Regions from separate parts of the Streptomyces sp. 8N114 genome, predicted to be linked through region 2. Evidence: predicted binding sites of a transcription regulator. Region 2 holds the regulator's gene; the other holds the start of a gene.
What was found. The regulator HrcA, encoded in region 2, represses chaperone genes, less so after heat shock. The targets are predictions, from matches to a motif close to TTNGCACTCNGNNNNNCNGAGTGCNAA.
Positions count from the first base shown of each region.

Region 1: groL (chaperonin GroEL) is a predicted target of HrcA. The motif match lies at 1,176-1,202, and genes of this name have one in related genera.

Region 1 is NZ_JBQQBT010000016.1:79,832-83,240, forward strand. It holds gene ACTWQF_RS26740 (MoaD/ThiS family protein) at 1-235, shown strand, start outside; gene ACTWQF_RS26745 (cold-shock protein) at 740-943, shown strand; gene groL (chaperonin GroEL) at 1,385-3,013, shown strand; gene ACTWQF_RS26755 (DUF427 domain-containing protein) at 3,135-3,409, opposite strand, start outside.
Region 2 is NZ_JBQQBT010000012.1:18,586-21,994, forward strand. It holds gene ACTWQF_RS23190 (DUF3097 domain-containing protein) at 1-48, opposite strand, end outside; gene ACTWQF_RS23195 (MBL fold metallo-hydrolase) at 61-813, opposite strand; gene hrcA (heat-inducible transcriptional repressor HrcA) at 1,039-2,055, shown strand; gene dnaJ (molecular chaperone DnaJ) at 2,056-3,189, shown strand; gene ACTWQF_RS23210 (nitronate monooxygenase) at 3,408-3,409, shown strand, end outside.

The sequences.
Region 1 (3,409 bases), on a different contig from region 2:
CACGGGCGGTCAGGCCGAGGTCACCGCCGAGGGCGGCACCCTCGCCGAGGTCCTGGCGGACCTGGAGAAGAACCACGCGGGCATCAGCGCCCGTGTCCTGGACGACGCGGGCAAGCTCCGCCGCTTCGTCAACGTCTACGTCAACGACGACGACGTCCGCTTCGAGCAGGGCCTGGAGACCCCCACCCCGGACGGTGCGGGCATCTCCATCATCCCGGCGGTGGCCGGCGGCTGACCCGTCCGGCCGCGCGGTCGGGGCTGCGGCCCCGCAGCCGCCCGCCGCTGCCCCGCCGACCAGCGCTCGGGCTCTGTGATCGCCCCTTCCGAGGAAAAACGGAAGGGGCGATTCCATGTGACGAGAGGCGGTTCGGGAGACGGTAGAGTTACGGCAGTTCCCCCTCCCGGCGGTTGCCGGACGCGTATGAGAACGCGCCAGGGGCGGATCAACACCGCGACAACAACGGGACAAGTTGCTGTCGAAAACCGGACGGCAATTGTCGTGAAGGCCCCGAATGTCTGGCCCGACTTGCCCTGCTCCGACGGCAGTTGAGGCTTATTTCCGATCAGTCGTGCCCAGAATTCTCGTCCGATTGACCTGTTGCACAGGGCGTCCGTGCAGATACATTCAGCGGCGGTCGACGCGTTCCGGCGCACGCCCCCGCTTGCTTGTGGGGGTGAGGTCTGACCCGGGTTCGCGAAGTGCGGGCTCGTGCAAGGGCCAGTAATAGGGGAGTTAGGAATGGCTCAGGGCACCGTCAAGTGGTTCAACGCGGAGAAGGGGTACGGCTTCATCGCGGTCGACGGTGGTGCGGACGTGTTCGTCCACTACAGCGCGATCCAGATGGACGGTTACCGCACCCTGGACGAAGGGCAGCGGGTCGAGTTCGAGATCTCGCAGGGTCAGAAGGGGCCGCAGGCGGACATGGTCCGCGTGACCGGCTGAGTGTCGCCGGACTGCGCAGAGCTTGTAGACACAGCAGAGAAGAGAAGGGGCCGCACCCACGGTGCGGCCCCTTCTTCGTGCCCAAGCTGCGAGGGAGGAGTTTCCCCCCGGAGGGGGCCCGGGGCTGTGCTTACATGCGGCTCCGCCGCGTGGGCGCGCCCAGCCAGGGAGCACCCGCAGCCCGACGGACAGGGGCACCCCCTCATCGGCATGGCGAGCCCCGCCAACGTCGCTTGCACTCTCCATGCCCGAGTGCTAATCATTGGGTTAGCACTCTGCGAGTGAGAGTGACAAAGAAGGACCGGGTCGGTGAGGCCGCAGGCCGGTGGGGAAGGAACCGCCGGGTCGCAGGCCGTCCGTCGCGGGCGCCACGCGGTCCGGAGAAATCCAACCCTCCCCTTGCGCTCGGCGCATGGGGGAATCCAGGGAGGACCAACCCACATGGCCAAGATCATCGCCTTTGACGAGGAGGCGCGGCGCGGTCTTGAGCGTGGCATGAACCAGCTTGCCGACGCCGTCAAGGTCACGCTCGGCCCGAAGGGCCGCAACGTCGTTCTGGAGAAGAAGTGGGGCGCCCCCACGATCACGAACGACGGTGTCTCCATCGCCAAGGAGATCGAGCTCGAGGACTCCTACGAGAAGATCGGCGCCGAGCTGGTCAAGGAGGTCGCCAAGAAGACGGACGACGTCGCCGGTGACGGCACGACGACCGCCACCGTGCTGGCTCAGGCGCTCGTGCGGGAGGGTCTGCGCAACGTTGCCGCGGGCGCCAACCCGATGGCCCTCAAGCGCGGTATCGAGCAGGCCACCGAGGCCGTCTCCGCCGCTCTTCTGGAGCAGGCGAAGGACGTGGAGACCAAGGAGCAGATCGCTTCGACCGCCTCCATCTCCGCTGCCGACACCCAGATCGGTGAGCTGATCGCCGAGGCCATGGACAAGGTCGGCAAGGAAGGCGTCATCACCGTCGAGGAGTCGCAGACCTTCGGGCTCGAGCTCGAGCTCACCGAGGGCATGCGCTTCGACAAGGGCTACATCTCCGCCTACTTCGCCACCGACATGGAGCGCATGGAGGCGGAGCTCGAGGACCCGTACATCCTCATCGTCAACTCCAAGATCAGCAACGTGAAGGACCTCCTTCCGCTGCTGGAGAAGGTCATGCAGTCGGGCAAGCCGCTGCTGATCATCGCGGAGGACGTCGAGGGCGAGGCGCTGTCCACGCTGGTCGTCAACAAGATCCGTGGCACCTTCAAGTCCGTCGCCGTCAAGGCCCCGGGCTTCGGTGACCGCCGCAAGGCCATGCTCGGCGACATCGCCATCCTCACCGGCGGCCAGGTCATCTCCGAGGAGGTCGGTCTCAAGCTGGAGAACGCCACCCTCGACCTGCTGGGCCGGGCGCGCAAGGTCCAGATCACCAAGGACGAGACCACCATCGTCGACGGTGCGGGCGACAGCGAGCAGGTCGCGGGCCGGGTCAACCAGATCCGCGCCGAGATCGAGAACAGCGACTCGGACTACGACCGCGAGAAGCTCCAGGAGCGCCTGGCGAAGCTGGCCGGCGGCGTGGCCGTCATCAAGGCCGGTGCCGCCACCGAGGTTGAGCTCAAGGAGCGGAAGCACCGCATCGAGGACGCCGTCCGCAACGCGAAGGCGGCCGTCGAGGAGGGCATCGTCGCCGGCGGTGGCGTGGCCCTGCTGCAGGCTTCCTCGGTCTTCGAGAAGCTGGAGCTGGAGGGCGACGAGGCCACCGGTGCCGCCGCCGTCAAGCTGGCTCTCGAGGCCCCGCTCAAGCAGATCGCGGTCAACGCCGGCCTCGAGGGCGGCGTCATCGTGGAGAAGGTGCGCAACCTGACCCCGGGCCACGGTCTGAACGCGGCCACCGGCGAGTACGTCGACATGATCGCCGAGGGCATCCTCGACCCGGCCAAGGTGACGCGCTCCGCGCTGCAGAACGCCGCCTCCATCGCGGCGCTCTTCCTCACCACCGAGGCCGTCATCGCCGACAAGCCGGAGAAGGCCGCCGCGGGCGCCGACGCGGCTGCCGGCGGTGGCATGGGCGGCATGGACTTCTGATGAGTCCGAGCCGTTCGCACGGCTCCGCCGCCTGCTGAGGCAGTACGAAGGCGGGTACCCCCGAGGGGGTGCCCGCCTTTGCCGTTCCGGCGGTTTCTGGAGTCGGCGGCGTTGTGGCGGTTCAGCCGACCTCGATGTCCGGGAAGCAGAAGTAGCCCTTGATCTCGGACACCTGGTCGAAGGGCTCGGGGTAGGACCAGGCGATGTCCTGGGCCGTACCGTCGGCCAGCGACCAGTAGTCGGCGGTGCCTTTGAAAGGGCAGCGGGTGTGGGTGTCGGACAGGGCGAGCAGGTCGGTGCGTACGTCCTCGGCCGGCAGGTAGTACCGCACCGGGTAACCCGTCTCGCTCAGCAGCAGCGGTCGCCGGCTGTCCGCCAGCACCTGGCCGTCGCGCG
Region 2 (3,409 bases):
CCGCTTCCAGGGAGGGGTCAGATCGGGATTGTCGTAACGGCTGCGCATGCGCACATTCTGCTACGCGCCGTACGACGCGAACCGGCGTGCCAGCTCCTCCCGTTGTGCCCGTACGAACGCCGCGTCCACCAGTGCCCCGTGCCCCGGTACGTACACCGCGTCCTCGCCGCCCAGCGCCAGCAGCCGGTCCAGCGCGGCCGGCCAGCGGGAGGGGTGGGCGTCGGCGCCGGCCTGGGGGGCGCCGGACTCCTCCACGAGGTCCCCGCAGAAGACGACATCGGGGGTGCCGGGCACCAGCACGGCCAGGTCGTGCTCGGTGTGCGCGGGGCCGACGTTGACCAGCACGACCTCCCGCCCGCCCAGGTCGAGGGTCAGCTGCCCGCTGACCGGATGGTGCGGGCGCACCAGCACGTCCGCCGCCTCCCCGGCCTCGTCCTCCAGCAGGCCGTGTGCCACGGCGTCGTCCCGCAGCAGGTCGGTGTTGCGGGCCAGCAGCTCGCTGACGCCGACCGCCGCGTACACCTCGGCGCCGGAGAAGACGGCCGCGCCGAAGATGTGGTCGAAGTGCGGATGGGTGAGGACCACCCGCGTCACCCGGCGCCCCAGCAGTGCGGTCACCTCGGCACGGATCTCCGAGCCTTCCAGCAGCGAGGACCCGGTGTCGACCACCAGCGCCTCGTTGTCGCCCCCGACGGCGCCGACCGTCGCGTCCCACTGCGGCAGTCTGCGCCGCAGCACCCCGGGCGCGATCCGCTCCCAGCGCCGGTCGTCGGCCGGCGAATCCTGCTTCGCGTCTTTACCGAACGGCTGCATACGACGACGCTAGCGGCAGCCCGACCACCGCGCCCTCGGCCGCGCGGAAGCAGCGCCGCCGCCGCAGCGGCGCGGTACGGTCGGGCCTGCGATCAGGCGGCCCTTGCCCTGGCCGTGGTGACCGGCCGTACACTGGCTCAGGGACTTGGCACTCCGGCATGAAGAGTGCCAGAGACCGCCAGGGGATCGGACTCCAGACCAGCGGCCGGACGGGAGGTGTGCGCCTTGCTCAGCGAGCGTCGACTTGAAGTCCTCCGCGCCATCGTCCAGGACTACGTGGGCACGGAGGAGCCGGTGGGCTCCAAGGCCCTCACGGAGCGCCACAACCTGAAGGTGTCCCCGGCCACCGTCCGCAACGACATGGCGGCGCTGGAGGAGGATGGGTACATCGCCCAGCCCCACACCAGCGCGGGCCGGATCCCCACCGACAAGGGTTACCGCCTCTTCGTCGACAAGCTCGCCGGGGTCAAGCCGCTGTCGCCCCCCGAGCGGCGCGCCATCCAGAACTTCCTGGAGGGCGCCGTCGACCTCGACGACGTCGTCGGCCGTACGGTCCGGCTGCTCGCCCAGCTCACCCGGCAGGTCGCGGTGGTGCAGTATCCGTCGCTGACCCGCTCGACGGTGCGGCACGTGGAGCTGCTGGCGCTGGCGCCCGCGCGGCTGATGCTGGTGCTGATCACCGACACCGGCCGGGTCGAGCAGCGGATGATCGACTGCCCGGCGCCGATCGGCGAGACGGTACTGGCCGACCTGCGTGCCCGGCTCAACAGCCGGGTGGTCGGCGAGCGCTTCACCGAGGTCCCGTCCTTGGTGCAGGACCTGCCCGAGGCGTTCGACGCCGACGACAGAGGCACGATCCAGACGGTGCTGGCCACCCTGCTGGAGACCCTGGTCGAGGAGACCGAGGAGCGGCTGATGATCGGCGGCACCGCCAATCTGACCCGCTTCGGGCACGACTTCCCGCTCACCATCCGGCCCGTACTGGAGGCGCTGGAGGAGCAGGTCGTTCTGCTGAAGCTGCTCGGAGAGGCCAAGGACCCCGGCATGACCGTACGAATCGGGCATGAGAACCAGCATGAGGGACTGAGTTCCACATCGGTCGTCTCGGTCGGCTACGGTTCGGGCGACGAAGCGGTCGCCAAGCTCGGTGTGGTCGGACCGACCCGCATGGACTACCCCGGAACGATGGGAGCTGTACGCGCAGTGGCACGGTACGTCGGACAGATCCTGGCGGAGTCATAAGTGGCGACGGACTACTACGCGGTCCTCGGCGTGCAGCGTGACGCCTCGCAGGACGAGATCAAGAAGGCGTTCCGCAGACTCGCGCGCGAGCTGCACCCGGACGTCAACCCGGATCCGAAGACCCAGGAGCGGTTCAAGGAGATCAACACCGCTTACGAGGTGCTCTCGGACCCGCAGAAGAAGCAGGTCTACGACCTCGGCGGGGACCCGGCCGCGGGCGCCGCGGGCGCCGGTGCCGGCGGCTTCGGCGGGGGCTTCGGCAACTTCAGCGACATCATGGACGCCTTCTTCGGCACGGCGGCGCAGCGCGGGCCGCGCTCGCGTACCCGTCGGGGCCAGGACGCCATGATCCGGCTGGACATCGACCTGGAAGAGGCCGCGTTCGGCACCACCAAGGACATCCAGGTCGACACCGCCATCGTCTGCGGCACCTGCAGCGGCGACGGTGCCGCGCCGGGCACCTCGGCGCAGACCTGCGACATGTGCCGCGGCCGTGGTGAGGTCTCCCAGGTCACCCGGTCCTTCCTGGGCCAGGTCATGACCTCCCGGCCGTGCCCCCAGTGCCAGGGCTTCGGCACCGTCGTGCCCACCCCCTGCCCGGAGTGCGCGGGCGACGGGCGGGTGCGCTCGCGGCGCAGCCTCACCGTGAAGATCCCCGCCGGTGTCGACAACGGCACCCGCATCCAGCTCGCGGGCGAGGGCGAGGTCGGCCCGGGCGGCGGCCCGGCCGGTGATCTGTACGTGGAGATCCACGAGAACGCCCACCCGGTCTTCCAGCGCCGTGGTGACGACCTGCACTGCACTGTCACCATCCCCATGACGGCCGCGGCCCTCGGCACCAAGGTGCCGCTGGAGACGCTGGACGGCATGGAGGAGGTCGACATCCGCCCCGGCACCCAGTCCGGTCAGTCGATCCCGCTCCACGAGCGTGGCATCACCCACCTGCGCGGTGGTGGCCGTGGCCAGCTCATCGTGCACGTCGAGGTGACGACGCCGACCAAGCTGGAGCCGGACCAGGAGGAGCTCCTGCGCCGCCTGGCCAAACTCCGCGGCGAGGAGCGGCCCACGGGTCAGTTCCAGCCGGGCCAGCAGGGGTTGTTCTCCCGGCTGAAGGACGCCTTCAACGGCCGCTGAGGCGGGCCGCCATTCGGGATCGGCCGGGGGTCTGGGGGTTGTCCCCCGGTGGATGCAGTAACGGCCGCTGAGGCGGGGCTGTTCGACCGCGCTGAGGCGAGGCTGTCAGATCGCGCTGAAGGCGGGGCCGTTCGGGCTTGGCCTGGGGGGCGGGGGTGGTCTTCTGGGGCGTCGGGGGTTGGGCCGGGGCTGTGGTGGGGGCGTGACAGGATGTGGTCAT